One region of the Pseudalkalibacillus sp. NRS-1564 genome, then DNA from elsewhere that is predicted to be linked to it. Evidence: riboswitches for the same ligand, from Rfam matches in the RefSeq annotation. Region 1 holds a riboswitch; each other region holds the start of a gene.
The links. Region 1 has a riboswitch for S-adenosylmethionine ahead of ACIFPW_RS08080 (MetQ/NlpA family ABC transporter substrate-binding protein). Riboswitches for the same ligand answer to the same signal wherever they lie in the genome.
Positions count from the first base shown of each region.

Region 2: another riboswitch for S-adenosylmethionine. It lies ahead of msrA (peptide-methionine (S)-S-oxide reductase MsrA); the one in region 1 lies ahead of ACIFPW_RS08080 (MetQ/NlpA family ABC transporter substrate-binding protein).
Region 3: another riboswitch for S-adenosylmethionine. It lies ahead of ACIFPW_RS14750 (homocysteine S-methyltransferase family protein); the one in region 1 lies ahead of ACIFPW_RS08080 (MetQ/NlpA family ABC transporter substrate-binding protein).

Region 1 covers NZ_JBITPM010000015.1:120,088-125,691, forward strand. Annotated here, with positions in the region: gene ACIFPW_RS08060 (N-acetylglucosamine kinase) at 1-80, shown strand, start outside; gene murQ (N-acetylmuramic acid 6-phosphate etherase) at 93-992, shown strand; gene ACIFPW_RS08070 (BH0509 family protein) at 1,132-1,281, opposite strand; gene ACIFPW_RS08075 (prolyl oligopeptidase family serine peptidase) at 1,676-3,676, shown strand; SAM riboswitch class I at 3,786-3,894, shown strand; gene ACIFPW_RS08080 (MetQ/NlpA family ABC transporter substrate-binding protein) at 4,064-4,870, shown strand; gene ACIFPW_RS08085 (methionine ABC transporter ATP-binding protein) at 4,892-5,604, shown strand, end outside.
Region 2 covers NZ_JBITPM010000040.1:26,844-32,447, reverse strand. Annotated here, with positions in the region: gene cydD (thiol reductant ABC exporter subunit CydD) at 1-219, opposite strand, end outside; gene ACIFPW_RS18100 (hypothetical protein) at 477-2,720, shown strand; gene msrA (peptide-methionine (S)-S-oxide reductase MsrA) at 2,768-3,418, opposite strand; SAM riboswitch class I at 3,518-3,631, opposite strand; gene ACIFPW_RS18090 (Na+/H+ antiporter NhaC family protein) at 3,719-5,122, opposite strand; gene fni (type 2 isopentenyl-diphosphate Delta-isomerase) at 5,318-5,604, opposite strand, start outside.
Region 3 covers NZ_JBITPM010000031.1:19,489-25,092, reverse strand. Annotated here, with positions in the region: gene murB (UDP-N-acetylmuramate dehydrogenase) at 1-437, opposite strand, end outside; gene ACIFPW_RS14750 (homocysteine S-methyltransferase family protein) at 878-1,927, opposite strand; SAM riboswitch class I at 2,007-2,116, opposite strand; gene ACIFPW_RS14745 (DUF3895 domain-containing protein) at 2,209-3,198, opposite strand; gene ACIFPW_RS14740 (bifunctional 2',3'-cyclic-nucleotide 2'-phosphodiesterase/3'-nucleotidase) at 3,320-5,353, opposite strand.

The DNA of each region.
Region 1 (5,604 bases):
CACTCCTTTGTTGTGGCGTACCGATCGTAGACGAACGGAAAGCAAATCTGATGTCGTCTCATCACGGAATGGACGGCTAAACTAGGGGAGAGATGACGTTGACAGACGTGAATGAGATGAAGACAGAAATGCGAAATGCAAAATCGGAAAATCTGCACCAATTTTCAACGCTTGAAATAATCGAGCTGATGAACGAAGAGGATGGGAGCGTAGCTGGGATTGTGAAAACCGCCCTCCCCGAGATTGAGAAAGTGGTTGATCAAGTTGTTGCTGTGATGAAAAAAGGAGGAAAGCTCTTTTATTTTGGAGCTGGTACGAGCGGGCGTCTCGGCGTGTTAGATGCTTCTGAGTGCCCGCCGACATTCGGTGTTGCGGCTGACCTAGTGAATGGCGTAATTGCTGGAGGAGACCGAGCGCTCAGGTATCCAATCGAGGGGGCTGAAGATAGTCGGGAAACGGGGGGAGAGGATGTAAGGAAGCATGTAAGTGCACACGATTTGGTTATCGGTATTGCTTCAAGCGGAAGAACCCCTTATGTGCTTGGCGCTATCGAAGAAGCGAATAAAATGGGTGTAGTGACAGCAGGGATTTCGTGTAATACAGGCGCATCGCTTTCAAAAATGGTTACATACCCGATTGAATTACCAGTAGGTCCCGAAGTGGTGACAGGTTCAACTCGACTAAAAGCAGGAACAGCACAGAAGATGGTGTTAAATATGATTACGACAGCCTCGATGATCAAGCTTGGGAAGGTCTATCGTAATTTAATGGTGAACGTTAAAGCATCGAATGAAAAGCTACGGAAGCGAACAGTTTCGATTATTCAGGAGTTAACGAGAGTGAGTGAAGAAGAAGCTGGACGCTACAGTGAACAGGCAGAAGGTGATGCGCGGGTAGCGGTGCTGATGATTTTGCGGAGAGTTGATGCGGATCGAGCGAGGCAACTGCTTGAGGAGAAGGATGGGGATTTTGTGGCTGCGATGGAGGGGTGAAGATAGGTAAGGGGTCAGGTGCGTTACCGGTGACGTACCTGACCCCTATTAAATACATCTGTAATCTCAACAAAGACACATCGCATTCTTTCTATTAAAACAGCCCCTGCGGAGTTACCGCAGGGGCTGTAAATATTTATTACATCATTAAGTCCGCTGGTGAGTCATCAAAGTAGAGCCAGTGAAAATATTCTACTTCCGCATCAGACATTCTCAGAACTTCTTCTCTGTTCATTGTCGTTTTGTCGCACAAAAGATCAATAAATTGGTTTCGTGCTTGCTGGCTCATTGTAAATCCTCCCTGTATTTTAAGCGGCAATCCCTGTTTGGTAACCGCTTTCAATTTGTTAATTTTATTATACATCTCACAATGAGATGATTCAAATACCAAAATGAGATATATTGCAGGGAACCGATGTGAAATTGTTATGAAAGTGAGCGGTGATTCGGGGAATACGCCGCTAAAAGAGAATGTACGTTCTTGTTATTGTGATTTAACTTGAAAAAAATGTGTATTTTGGTTGTTTCCTCCTTTTTTAATAAGTTGGATGAAGTGATCTTTATTCGAGGATGGATGGTTGAAATCAGAATCGGAGATGGATTTAGAAGGAGATTTGTTCCCTCTGCAGGAGTTTTTTCCTATTCAATGGAAGTAGAGAAGATGTAGAAAGGGAGTGTGGATGATGGAAATAGAAATTGGAAGTGACAAGAAACAAAAGAATTTGGAAGAAAGCCTTTATGATTTCACTTTTGTTGGTGATCCCCAACTTTCACCGGATGGGAGCTACGTTGTTTATGTAAAGAAAGTGATAAATGAGAACAAAGAATATACTTCAAATTTAGTCATAGTAAATCGCGATACTGGAATTGAGCATGATTGGACATATGCTTCTGGGGAGAAAAAAGATCACTCTCCGCGCTGGTCGCCTGATGGGAAGACGATTGCTTTCGTTTCGAATCGATCAGGAGAAAATCAAATATGGCTTATCTCAACTGATGGTGGCGAAGCGCGACAACTATCTGATTTAAAAAGTGGTGTTTCCGCTCCTGTTTGGAAACCCGATGGTTCTTCGCTACTTGTTTTAAGTAAGGATACAAATGAGAAAGAAGAAGGACGTAAGCCTCTCGTTGTGACTGACTTGCGCTATAAAGCAGACGGCAGTGGTTTTCTTGACAATAACTATTTGCAAGTTGTCTTGATCGAGGTAACCTCAGGTGAAAAGAGAATAGAATGGCTAACAGATGCACCATTTAATCATTCTAGCCCTAACTGGTCACCGGATGGACAATCCATTGTATATGTGAGAGATAGATATGAAGAACAGGGGTCCTACATGCGAGCCGACATCTTTATTCAGGGTCTGAATGAAGGATCAGAGCCTGATCAGTTAAATCGTGAGGGTGGGAGCTTTAGCACACCGAACTGGTCACCAGATGGGAAGAAGCTCTCATTCATTGGGCATAACTTTGAGCATAAAGGAGCTACGTTGAATAAAATCTGGACTGTTGACATAGCGAAGAAAGAGTTTACTTGTTTAACAGAGGAGGTTGATTTAGAGTGTTCGGATGTATTGATTTCAGATATGCACTGGGGCGGCGCTTCTCCTGGTGCGATGTGGAGCCAAAATGGAGATGGACTCTATTTCCTTGCTAGTAAAGAAGGAAACACTGGTGTTTATTTCGTCGGAGAAGATTGCACGGTTCGACAAATAGCGGGTGGTGACAGGCACCATTACGCGTTTCACTATTTGCCAGGCGCGAATGAAGCGGCTGTTGCGATTAGTGATCCACTTAACATTGGCGATATTTATACGCTTTCGTTTCATGGAGATCGAGTAAATGAACTGTGTTTGTCTCAATCAAATGCTGACGTTCTCGAATGCTTGGATCTCTCGACACCAGAAATGTTTACATACGCTGGGAAAGACGGTTTGGAGATTCAGGGCTGGCTCATGAAGCCAAAGGATTTTAAGGAAGATCAGGAACATCCCCTTATTCTTGAAATTCACGGTGGGCCACATATGATGTATGGTAATTCATTTATGCACGAATTTCAGCTTCTTGCAGCAAAAGGATATGTTGTCCTTTATACGAATCCACGTGGTAGTCAGGGATATGGACAAGAGTTTGTGAATGGTTGCCGAGGAGATTATGGTGGGGGTGATTATGAGGATTTGATGGCGGGTGTTGATAACGCGTTGAATAAGTATTCCTTTATTGATGAAGCTCAACTTTTCGTGACGGGAGGAAGCTACGGTGGCTTTATGACGAACTGGATTGTTGGGAAAACCGATCGATTCAAAGCAGCGGTTACCCAGCGCTCCATTTCGAATTGGCAGAGTTTCTATGGCGTTAGTGACATCGGATACTTTTTCACAAAGTGGGAAGTTGGAAGTGATTTAGGTGAAAACCCCGCTAAGCTATGGCATCATTCACCGCTTAAGTATGTGGACCAAATCGAAACCCCACTTTTAATTCTTCATAGCGAAAATGATTACAGGTGCCCTATAGAGCAAGGAGAACAGTTATATGTGGCTTTAAAGCATCGTGGGAAGGAAACGATGTTTGTAAGATTCCCAGATTCTGATCATAATTTATCACGAAGCGGTTATCCAGAGCTACGAGTGGAACGACTTAAGCATCTAGGAAACTGGTTCGACAATTATCTAGAAGGAAGACAATAAGAAATCTTTCGACAAATAGCGGGCGGTGACAGGCACTTTTTGAGATCTTCCCTTGACGCCCTTCGAGAAAGATACTATACTATTGAAAATAGTTAAATAATATTGAAAACTCTTATCAAGAGTGGCAGAGGGACTGGCCCTGTGACGCCCAGCAACCATCTCAGTTCGTGAGAAAGGTGCTAATTCCAGCAGACGAGCAATCGTTTGAAAGATGAGAGAGAGTTCAGCGCTGCTGATAATGATGAAATGATACAACTCTCTCTGTACTTTACAGAGGGAGTTTTTTTATTGGGAGGGGATTTTAGCAGATCGAAGTACTTTTGCGCTTTTATATTTTAGTGCTAAAACGCTTTACATTACTATATGAATTTTAAAGGAGATTGAGAAATGAAGAAATCATTGTATTTATTAGGTGCACTTATTTTAGTTCTTTTGGCAGGTTGTTCTGGAAATGAGGCTTCTGGAGTTTCAGAAGATGGCCCACTGAAGGTAGGGGTAACGGCTGGTCCGCATGAAGATGTGATGAACAAGGTGAAGGAAATCGCAGCGGAAGACGGGTTTGAAATTGAAGTGATTGCGTTTAATGATTATGTGATGCCAAATACAGCCCTTGATGAAGGGGAATTGGATGCGAACGTATTTCAGCATGAACCTTATCTGAATGATTATGTAAAAGAAAGAGGACTCGATCTTTCCAAGGTAGCAACTACGATTACTTTTCCAATGGGAATTTATTCTGACAAATATAAGAGTCTTGATGAATTGCAAGAAGGTGACAAAGTTGGGTTGCCTAACCATTCAACAGGCGAACCGAGAGCGCTAATGTTGTTTGAGCAAGCTGGCATTATTGAGTTGAAAGATGGCGTTGGTGTTAAAGCAACGATCAAAGATATTGAGAAGAATCCTTACAATCTCGAATTTGTTCCATTAGAAGCTTCGCAAATTCCAAGACAGCTTGGTGAGCTTGCGATTGCAGCAATTAATACGAACTTTGCAATGGAAAGTGGACGCGTACCGAAAGAAGATTCGCTTGAAATGGAACCAGAAGATTCCCCATGGGTGAACGTGATTGCAACACAAACAGAGAACAAAGATGATGAACGTATTCAAAAGCTAGTGAACTACTATCAATCAGATGAAGTGAAGCAATTTATCCAGGACGAATTTAACGGTTCTGTAGTTGCATCCTGGTAATTCGAAAGAGGAGTGAGCACGATGATTCGATTAGAAAATATAACGAAAACGTATAAAAGCGGTGAGACGATTACGAAGGCGGTTGATGATGTTTCCATAGAAGTTAAGAAAGGAAGCATCTATGGCGTCATCGGTTATAGTGGTGCTGGAAAGAGCACGCTTGTCCGAATGGTGAATCTTCTGGAGCGACCGACAGATGGAAAGGTATTTATCAATGACATTGAGCTCACTTCTTTGTCTACTGGAAAGCTTCAAAAAACAAGACAGCGCATCGGGATGATTTTTCAGTCTTTTAATTTATTGAAAACAGGCACTGTGTATCAAAACATTGCCATTCCGCTGAAGCTTACGGGTCTTCGTAAAAAAGAGATTGAAGTGCGAGTTGATAAATATTTAGGTATCGTTGGGTTATCGGATAAGCGGGATGCTTATCCTTCCCAGCTATCAGGTGGTCAGAAGCAGCGTGTGGCGATTGCCCGTGCGCTTGCTCATGAACCTGAAGTGCTACTATGCGATGAGGCAACGAGTGCCCTTGACCCAGATACGACAGAATCAATCCTATCTTTATTGGAACAAATCAATCGTGATTTTGGAATCACGATTTTACTCATTACGCATGAAATGCACGTTGTCCAGAAAATATGTCATGAAGTGGCTGTGATGGAGAACGGGAAGGTGATTGAACAGGGACGAGTGATCGATATCTTTAGTAAGCCTGCTACAATGACGGCCAA
Region 2 (5,604 bases), on a different contig from region 1:
ATAAGATACGCAAGGGCGTAGCGCCATGACAATCAGTAAGCCAATGAGATACGATGAAATGTCTGAATATGCTAGTTTTTCAATAAATACCCGATTCACTATTTCTACTGTAAGAAAAGCCTGTACAATAATGGATGCGCCAATCATAAGAGCACCTAAAATCATAAACAAGTGTGTGATTTTAAAACCTGAAGCATACGCTTTAAGTTCGTTCTTCACCTGATCCCCCACCTTTAGTTTCACAACAAACATACGTTTGTGAAATATTTCACATTAATTCTTAATTCCTATTGTACGACTTATACAAAGGAGAAGCAAATACTACGCAGCGATTATTTTTACAATTAAATGAACGAAATCTGTGCTAGAGTCATCGAGCCACTACTTATTCAATTGAGGCATTCTTAGATTTAGCATTCTTCCTTATTTCCTATTTGCTATAATGAAAGCAGCAGGATAAGAAATGGAGGATTAGCGTGGAACACGAACCTGAATTTGAAAAAACGCGTAAAAATACACACAAACGAAATAAATTAAAGCATTTATTGATTTCTTTTACTCAACCATTACAATCCTTCTTTAAAACCATATGGAAAGGAGCTTCTTACGGCGCTCTTTTTATGACAATGCTGCTAATCTTTTCGATTGGGTTTGATTTTCATACTGGACTGGGTCAAATAATGGACGTTATTCTTTTCCTATTAATTGCAGTTGTCAGTACACTGCTCACCGTTAAGATTGGTACATGGTTCATAGAGCATTTCAAAAGATTACCCTCTCTTCTCATTGCAAGTATTGGAGTCTCGCTTGCTATAACCATTTATACATTAGATCAATTTCGTCAATTAGAGAACATCCTTCCGCTCTCCTATCTCTTAATTGCAGTCGGTATCATCCTTGGCGCTATGTTCGGATACCCTCTTTCTAAAGGCATCAAAAAGCCAATGTCTATGATCATGCTACTGTTTGGTGTTTTAGCAACGTCAGCTTTTTCATACTGGTTATTCACACCTGGTTTAATGAATGATCGTCTCTCTATTAATGTAGAGCCGCTCTCACCTGTTAGTGATAACCCTTCAGAATACGGCTCATTTGATGTAACTACTTATACATATGGAAGTGGAAAGGATAAGCAACGTCCTGAATTTGGGGAGCAAGTAGATATTCAAACGATGTCAGTTAACGCTTCAAGTATGATTGGAGAATGGTCCAAAGAACGCGAGTGGTTCTGGGGCTTTAAAGACACCAATGTGCCACTTAATGGACGTGTATGGGTGCCTAAAGGAAATGGTTCTTTTCCTCTTGTCCTTATTGTCCATGGAAACCATAAGATGGAGGACTTCTCAGATGAAGGCTACAATTATTTAGGTGAGTTACTCGCTAGTCGTGGCTTTTTAACAGTATCAGTAGATGAGAACTTCTTCAATTCAACATGGTCTGGTGGCCTCGCAGGAGACATTAATGGACGCGCCTGGTTGCTGCTTAAACATATTGAAGAAATGGAGAAATTATCTTCTCAAAAAGATAATCCATTATTCAACAAAGTGAAGATGGATCAAATTGCTTTAATAGGTCATTCTCGCGGTGGTCAAGCTGCCATTTTAGCAGCAAAATTCAATGACCTTGATCGTTACCCAAATAACGGGAACATGACTTTTGATTCCCATTATAATATTGAATCTGTTATCGCACTTGCACCGACGGATTATCAAACACTTTCAGATCGAAAAATCGAAGTGGATGATGTCAATTATTTATTACTTCAAGGTTCTTATGATAGTGATTTATCGGAATTCGAAGGCGACCGACAGTATAATGGGATTGATTTAACTGGCAGTAAAGAAGCTATGAAAGCAGCCCTTTATATTGATCGCGCCAATCACGGACAATTTAACACAACGTGGGGAGAAAACGATACGTATTTCCCTTTCACGCTTTTATTAAATAAAGAGCCTCTTCTTAAAGGCACTGAACAACGACAAATAGCCCGCACATATGTTGCTGGCTTTCTTGAGGCGACGCTTCATCAAAATGAGTCCTATCAACCGATGTTTGAGGATTATCGCTATGCTCTCGAATGGCTACCTGATACAACATACATTAGTAAATATGAAGATCCTTCGTATCATATCTATAGCACCTTTGAAGAGGACGTTGATGTCACAACAGCGACATCTCCCTATATCACCATAGAGACTAATAGCTTGCTGCAATGGTATGAAGGAGAGCTTGAATTTCGACGCGATAAAGAAAGAGGTACTCATGGGGTCTTTTTGAAATGGGATCATTCCTATTCAAAGAACGGCGCATACAAATTAAATTTCAAGAAAGCCCTTCAGGATCCATTTGCTTATACAATGAACAGTTCATTAACATTCACAGCAGCAAACCTTTCAGATCCATCTGACCAGCAACCTGTTGATTTCACAATCACGGCTAGTTCAGATAACGGAGCATCCGCTAGTGTTAAGCTGAGTGACGTCATGCAGTTGCAAGGTGTTCTTCCTATTCAACACACAAAAACAAAATACTTCGAAGAAGGACGTTATGGTGAACCTACTGAACCGGTTCTCCAAACCTTTAATATTCCGATGCAGCGATTCTTAGAAGCAAACAATGCCTTTAATCCGAAGAAGATGAATGCTCTTACATTCGAATTTAATGCATCAGAGAAAGGAAAAGTCTTTATTGATCAAATAGGTGTCAATCAAGGTGATTAACTAAAAAAGGCCTTCCCTCATGACAATGAGAGAAGGCCTTTTTTCTATTATGAAATTTTGCAAGAAGACTGTCCACGCTTAGCAAGATAGCTTTGATGATACTCATCTGCACGATAGAATGAAGTGATTGGTATAATTTGCGTCACAACTGGTTTTTTGAAGCGTCCAGATCGCTCAAGTTTTTCTTTCGCAAATAATGCTATTTCTGCCTGCTCATTTGAGTGGTAAAAGATCGCTGAGCGATAGCGTGTTCCGACATCTTCTCCCCGTTTGTTTAAGGAGGTTGGATTATGATTTTCGAAGAAAACCTCTACAAGTTCTTCATAAGAAATGAGAGAAGGATCATATTCAACTTGTACGGATTCGGCATGGCCTGTTAATTCAGAATAAACATCTTCATAAGTTGGATTAATCGTCTCTCCTCCTGTAAACCCTGCTGAAGTTGAAATAACACCGTTCAATTGTTGAAATAGCGCTTCTACTCCCCAAAAGCACCCTGCTGCAAATGTTGCTTGTTCCACTATGACCACTCCGTTTCCTTTTCTCTGTATGGTTTTATTTGATCGAGCATATATGTTTTCTAATTCATTTAGTGATAACATATAAAGTTGCTTTTCACCCTTCTTATATATCCCTTGTGAGAGAAGGGTCTTAATAAGCTGTTGTTTTCTTGCTTCGTTATCCAATAGTGTATGCAATATCAGTCGCTCCCTCTACTAAAACATATTTCCAAATGAGGGTGCATAAAAAAACCCTCATCTGCTCGAACAGAAGAGGGTTTGGATAGACCGAGCCTCTTCTCATTTTTCGACTTTCGTCGCAGGAATTAGCACGGTTCCAATTGAACATAAGTTCATAGGTCCGTTGCCGAGGTATCTAAGGGCCAGTCCCTCCACCTCTCTGAATAAGAAGATCCTTTAAACAAAGGATTATTAAGTTAGTCCCAATAATAAATGGTTTTAAAACGGATGTCAATACAAAAGTACTCATAAAAATAATTATATTACAAAAGAGATAACAAAGTAGCCAGCTGCTGCTAATCCCGCCGCTAATAAAGCTGGGCCAAGCTTAAATTTCGCATATGTCATAGGATTCAACTGCAAGATCCTCGCAACTGTATTCGTATTGTCACTTAGCGGAGAAGCAAAAGCGCCAAATGTCCCACTCGCAAACACGGCTCCAATGACAACAGGTAGATCTGCTCCTGTAGAATACCCTAATGAAATACCGAGCGGCATTAAAATTCCCCATGTGCCCCATGATGAGCCAATAAAGTATGAAATAAACGCCCCAACGAGAAATAAGACTGGTGGTACAAATAAAGTAGGAATCCAATCAAGGTTTGAGGTAACAAAAGACGAGAAGCCAAGAGCTTCTGTTGAAGCTGCTAAGCCCCAAACGACAGTAAGCAAGACGATGACCGGCATCATCTCGTTACCACCTTCGATAAAATAAGTAACAAGGTCCTTTAAAGAAAAACGCTGAAATAAATAGAAAATGAACGTTAAGAGTACTGTAGTGAGAAGTGCAAAGACCATCGCGTCGAGGACATCTGCCTCAATAAACGCCTTGATTAAAGAAGTAAACCCCTTCTTATAACCACTCCAATATGTAAGAAGAAGTGTTAGGAGAATTACTCCTCCAAGAGGTATTAATAAATTCATCGGTTTCGTAGGAAGATCCTTCGCCACAGCTGGATGACAATCTTCCCATTGATCATCAAGCTTTTTTTCCACATTACCTGCGTCTGTAGCTGGCGTTTTTCGATGATGGAAAAAACTCAAATAAAAGCCAATCAATAAAATACTAATCGAAAAAAAGTTGTAAGGGATACTTTGAAGAAAGTAACGATAGCCATCTCCTTCAATGCCTTCTGCTTTTAGTGAAAGCTGCACAACAGATGACATATAGCCGACAAAAGCGGTAGCAATTGGCATTAAGACAATAACTGGAGTTGCTGTCGTTTCTATCACAAATCCAAGCTCCTGAGGAGTAATTTTCACTTTATTTAAAAGAGCTTTCATGATTGGGGCTACCGTTACAATGCGGAAACTAGGAGCACTAAATGTTCCTAGCGTTGACACCCACGTCAGAAATAACGCTCCTTTTTTTGAGTTGATTTTGGATGAGGCAACTTGAACAAATCCTTTTATCCCACCAGTATATTTCATCAATCCGATTAAGCCCGTAAACATATATAGAAAAAGGACGATTTTAACATTATTTTCATCTTTCAAACCAGTCATAATAAATTCATAGAACTGTTGTAAACCAATGATCAATCCAGGTTTGTATATAAATGATGCTGTTAGCAAACCCGCCGTTAATCCGGGGATCACTAGTTTTGTTTTCATCGCAATGATAATGACAACGATAAACGGAAAAATGGATAACCAGGCCATTAGCGTCGCCCTCCTTAAGCTCTAGTTTGCTCTCTAGAGAACGACCTATACTACGGGAACCGATAATGTTGATTCCTCATTCGTCTGAGCAAGTGGAGTTGCTCGAAGTCATTGGTGCCATATGGTTTAAATAAGACAAATTGAACATCGTTCCTTAACTTATTCATACAAAAAAGCCAGAGCTCAGTGCTCTGGCTATTTCTTTTTTAATGCGCTATTGTATTTTAATCTATTGATCGATGCAGCTCCAATTCCAAACATAGCTGTTCGTAATTCGAACTCAATTCGCTTTAATTGATCTGATAGCGCTTCTTCACTATCATCTACTGCATTTTCAAGTAATGCCCTACCAAATCCGGACACATCCGCCCCGAGAGCAATAGCTTTAGCTGCATCCACACCATTTTTTAGTCCGCCACTTGCAACCATCGGGACATCGGGATGCTGTTTCCTTACATCAATAATACAATCAGCTGTCGGGT
Region 3 (5,604 bases), on a different contig from region 1:
TCTCCACCGTATGCTCCTGCGTTCATATAAACAGCTCCGCCGACAGATCCTGGGATTCCGCATGCGAATTCGAGCCCACTTAGTTTGCTGTCACGAGCAAATTCAGAAGCATCAATAATACGTGCACCAGCTTGAGCAATAACTTTTTCTTCTTCTTTTTGAATGGCTTTTAGTGACGAAAGATTCAGGACAATTCCTCTAATGCCTCCATCTTGAATAATAACATTAGAGCCTTTTCCTAAAATGGTTAATGGATAGTTAGATTGATAGGCGTACTCAACTGCTGCTCGTGCGTCCTCTAGCGTGTTAGGAAACACAAGGACATCCGCACATCCACCCATTCTTGTATACGTATGTGCATTTAATGGCTCATTTATCTTCAGTTCCGCACTGGGTAAAATGGAGCGGAGTTCATTTAATACATTTTGATTATTCATAGGCTACCTCGCTTATAAAACAGTTCGTTTTCATTGTGGTTTGAGTTCAATAATGTTTCATGGACATATTCAAACACATTTAAAATAATAACACAACTACTTGATAAATATGATGTTTTTCATAAAAGAAGCCTTTAATTCGAAAAGAATGTTAATTGGAAAGCAACTTATATAGCGGAAAAATCAATCTCAGACATCGTGATTGGAAAAATGCTGTTATCCTATCAAATGCATAAATCATTGTATTCGTTACTCTTCTACAGATACTGTTACTAATCGTCGCCAACGTTATCAAAAATAATCAGCTTATAGAAAAAATGTAGTAGATATAATATCCTATGTATGAATGTATTTTAATACTGTAGTACAGGTGTACAGATAGGGTTTTTGGTAAAAAAACAACAACCGGAGAAATTAAGTTCTCCGGTTGTTGTTATAAATTAGGCCTTTGTTCGATAAGCCGTATTGTTATCTTTCAATGTCTCATCCGTTCCAAACAAAAAGTGCTTTTCCATATTTGGAGAATATACCGAGTTTACAGTTGTTCTGCCAACTGTTTCAGCCACCTCTCGCAGCATACTTGGAGAAGCCCCGCAACAGAGTCCCAAGTAATTGACCCCAACCAGCTGTGCCTCCTTAGCCCATTCCGCTAGTTCATAGCGATTGCAATAAAGCGGGTCTAAAGAGGTTGGAAAGGTCGTCTCTGTTGGCAATGTACACGCACAGCCACCGTCTGGTAAGTTAAAGAATGTTGGGTGTTCTTCTGTTGTACGATAAGGGATTGGAAGAGCACCAACATAGCCGTTAACAGACTGTCTAATTTTTTCAATGTAAGGCTGCATTGTGGCAGGCCCTCTAAAACAATTCATGCCAACAACTAGTGCACCTTGCTCTTCTAATAAACGGCAAGCTTCCTCAACCGTATAGCCGTCCCTTAAAATGTTCTCACTCATAAGTCCGAGTGTAATCACAGCTTGAAGACCTTGCTTTTGAATCTCTTCTAGCGCTATTTTGGCTTCTTCATAGAAGTAGAAGGTTTCGCCGTTGATGAAATCAACGCCTTCTTCTTTGCTCCATTTCACCATTTCAGCAAAAATTGACCGAATTTGTTCCTTACTTTCCTCATCTTCAGGATCAAATAAGTTTGTATTTGAAATGTTTCCAGCAACTAGCGCTTCTTCTTCAGGGTGTTCCTTCGCAACTTCTTTAGCCAGGCGGATGGCTTGTCTATTGAGCGGTTCTAACAATTCTTCTTTTCCAATAATCCTCATTTTCTCTCGGTGACCATTATACGTAAAAGCAAGTACGACATCAGAACCTGCAAGCATATAATCACGATACGTTTGTTTTAGCGCTTCAGGGTTGTCTAGGGCAACTTCGGGTACGAATGATCCTGCTTGTAAATAACCACGACGCTCTAGTTCAAATAGATAACCTTCCCCGCAAATAACTGGACCATCTTGCAATCGTTCTTCAAGTGTTCTTTTCATGTGTAACAGCTCCTTTTCTGGATAAAATAAAAAACCCTCTTCTTAAACAATAAGAAGAGGGTTTGCTAACATAATCCTCCTCTTATCTTCCAGGTGATATCACCTGTAGGATTTGGCACCAGCTTCAACTGAAGTTGAAAGGTTGCCGGGCATCATAGGGCCTATTCCCTCCGCCGCTCTTGATAAGAGTGTTGATTTAATTTTTGAACATGTGTGAAATTATAGACCGGTTAACTGGAAATGTCAATCACTTATCTGATAATTACGAAATGTTAGGATATTCACTTACTTTTCAAACGATAGATGCGATCTTCACGTCCTATCGGCTCGACTGACATTGATCCAGATGCAACAAATGAATCGAGGTAGGTACAAACAGCATAATAAATTTTTGGTTTCTTTGTGGAGTATCTCTTGTCTTGTACCTTTCCTTCCTTAATCAAAAGCTCACAAATCATTAGGGCGCTTTCCATACCTTGCTGAATATAGGAGTCTATCGCTTCCTGTGTTGTAAATGAAAGGTCCCCTACAAAATAGGTTTCCTTAGGTTTCTGGCTTGTCTTTTCTTGTAATGGTTCTTGAACTTCTTCCGCGAACAAATCAAAGGAACCTTGTAATTCCTCTTCTGATTTCGGTTCTTCCTGGTTGCTTTTCGGTTTGACTACTTGTTCTACAGTGTTGCTCCCTCTTTGAAAAGCTTCTTGGTCTTCACGATAAGATCTGATTAAACTGTTTAGCCGTTTTTCTTGTAGATCTAGTAATGGAAGATTTAATGAAAGTGGCTGTTCAATGTCTTGTGGAAGGTTCAATCCTTCAGGAATGTCGTATGTAGGATAGCCGTTCTGTCTTTTCAACAGTAGCTCATCCAACTCGTAATCTATTTCCATAAATCCCTTCACAACTTCTCTCACAATGGAAGCGGGTAATCCGGTATGCTCTTCGAAATGATTTATCCCGAAACGCCGCGTTTCCCCTGTTTTTGCATGTCGAACAACATATTGATACCGTAAAGAGCGACCGCACTCACATTTCAAATCATCTGAAATGAAGCCTGCATCGATGTAATCTTCTAGTATCCAATCATCAAGCAGCATCCTGATTTCTTCATCCGTTGCTCCACTTGGAATCATCCGGCCTTTACTTCTAGCAATGACATTCGCGAAAGTCGTTTTCTTACCGCGTTTAAGAAAATTCATTACATACGTTTGTTGTTCATTTGTCAGATCTGAAAAAAGCTCATCTCTTTGGGTGCTTGTCAGGCTTTGTGTCATATAAATCCCTTTCTGTACGATAGTAATGCCATTATATCAGTAAATATTCCACTATTGTTTGCATAGGATAAATTCTTAAAATAAGAAACGCCAATCCTGATGAATTGGCGTGAATTCGTTCTTAACGATGGCGGCCGTGCTCGCCCTTATGATTATGATGATGCTTTTCTTTTTTCTGTTTCGTTAAGTCGAGTGTATATTTAGCGAAACCATTTTCTGTTTCATCAACAAAATGAATCGTTTGAATGCTTTCCGCATAGGTTTTGGCTCGTAACGAGGATTCAAAAGTGACGTTCAGTTTCTTCTTATTGACTGTGTGAAATGACCAGTTCTGATCAGCTGTTGGATTAATTGTCTTGTTTTCAAGAATATAGTCAATTAAAATTTGTCTATTCTCATCAGGTGAATCAATGACAATATTCGAACCGTCTAAGTGCGGGAAATGCCCACCGCCTGTTGCTCTGTAATTATTTGTAGCGACGATAAAGAACATATCTTTCGTTACCTTTTCTCCGTTGTATTTTAGCGATTTAATTCGATTCGCATCAGCATTTACTACACTCCCACTCATATCATATTTCGCCGGTTCAGTAACATCGATTTGATAGGTAACGCCATCAATCACATCGTAGTTATAAGAAGGGAAATCAGGATTAATTAAAGGCTGTTCCTGTTTATCTTTTTTGTTGATCACATTAAATTGGCCTGCTGACATTTCAAGCCAATCCTTCAGTTCGTCACCATTTAACAGCACCGCTTTCAGTGTATTCGGATATACGTAAAGATCAGCTGTGTTTTTAATCGCAATGTCCCCAGCAGGAATATCTGTATAGTAGGACGAACCCCCTCGACCGCCCGCTTTAAATGGAGCGCCTGCGGATAGAACTGGAATACCTTCATATTCGGTACCCTGAATATTGTTTTCTACATACCATTTTTGTGCATTGGTTACAATCTGGATGGACGGATCATCATTAACGAGCGCAAAGTAACTGTTTATGGGTGCAGTTGTTTCACCGACAGCTGTTCGCACATAATCAATTGTCGCTTCATGATCGTCTTTCACTGCATTCACGATATCCATGTCTGCTTCAACAAGTGGTGTTTTCGTTACTTTATCATAGATGGGACGAGCTTCAGATTTGGAATCGTTCACTGACCATTCCCCATTATCTTCCGTTAAAGATAGGTCGATTACCCCAAGGTGGTCTCCCCAGTAACCTGGCTCGACGGAAGCGACTCCATTAATGGTTCCTTTTGTATTATCCACTCCCTCAATTCCTTGAAAGCTGTTATCTCCAGGGAATACTTTGTGGGCATGTCCAAATAAAATGGCATCGATGCCTTCCACTTCGCTTAAGTAGTAAACGGCATTCTCGTCATTTCCTTGTGGTGCTGCTTTCTCAAAGCCAGAATGAGGTATGGCGACAATAATGTCGGCCCCTTCTGCCTTCATTTCTGGCACGTATTTATTAGCTGTTGCAACAATATCCTTTACGATCACATTCCCTTCAAGATTAGCCTTATCCCACTGCATCACCTGTGGAGGAACGAATCCGATCACGCCTACTTTCAGTTGATGTTCCGTTCCTGAGTCATCTTTCACGGATTTATCAAGAATTTGATAAGGAGTGAAATAGTTTTGATCATTTGATGGATCATTATCGTGGTCATCTACATACACGTTCGCATTTATGTATGGGAAGTTCGCGCCGGCTAGGCTTGTCTGAAGGAAATCGAGACCAAAATTAAATTCGTGATTTCCAATGTTCCCTGCATCATAATCCAGAAGGTTCATGGCTTTGTATACAGGGTGAGTATCCCCTTTCTTTGGAGGGTTGATTTTTGCAACGTAGTCACCAAGCGGATTTCCCTGTAGTAAATCGCCGTTATCGAATAAAAGACTGTTCTCAACTTCACCACGAGCTTTGTTAATTAATGTGGCTGTTTTCGCGAGTCCAAACTCATTCGTAAGCTGATCCTTATAATAATCATAATTTACGATATTCGTATGAATATCAGTCGTTTCCATGAGGCGTAGGTGAACATTCGCATTTGAGGCTTCTGCTTGAGCTGGAGTTTGAACAATAGGTCCGGCAATTAAACCGATCGATAGCGCAGCAATAAGTGTTTTACGAAACTTGTTGTTATTCATATGTATTCCCCCTTAAGTATTGAAGCATTTTACCCAATATTAGTTTACCTACAATTGTTAATAAATGTTTGGAATTCAAATAAAAAGTTTGAAAATAGTAGAAAATGCTTCAGGAGACACGGGTGAATGGACCTAATTAAACATTTTTTCAAGTTTAATCAACTTAATTCGTAAAACTTGGACATCCGTTTATACATGTACATATCCTGGGACATACATTGAGGATGTAAAGAAAAAATAAAAATCTTCAG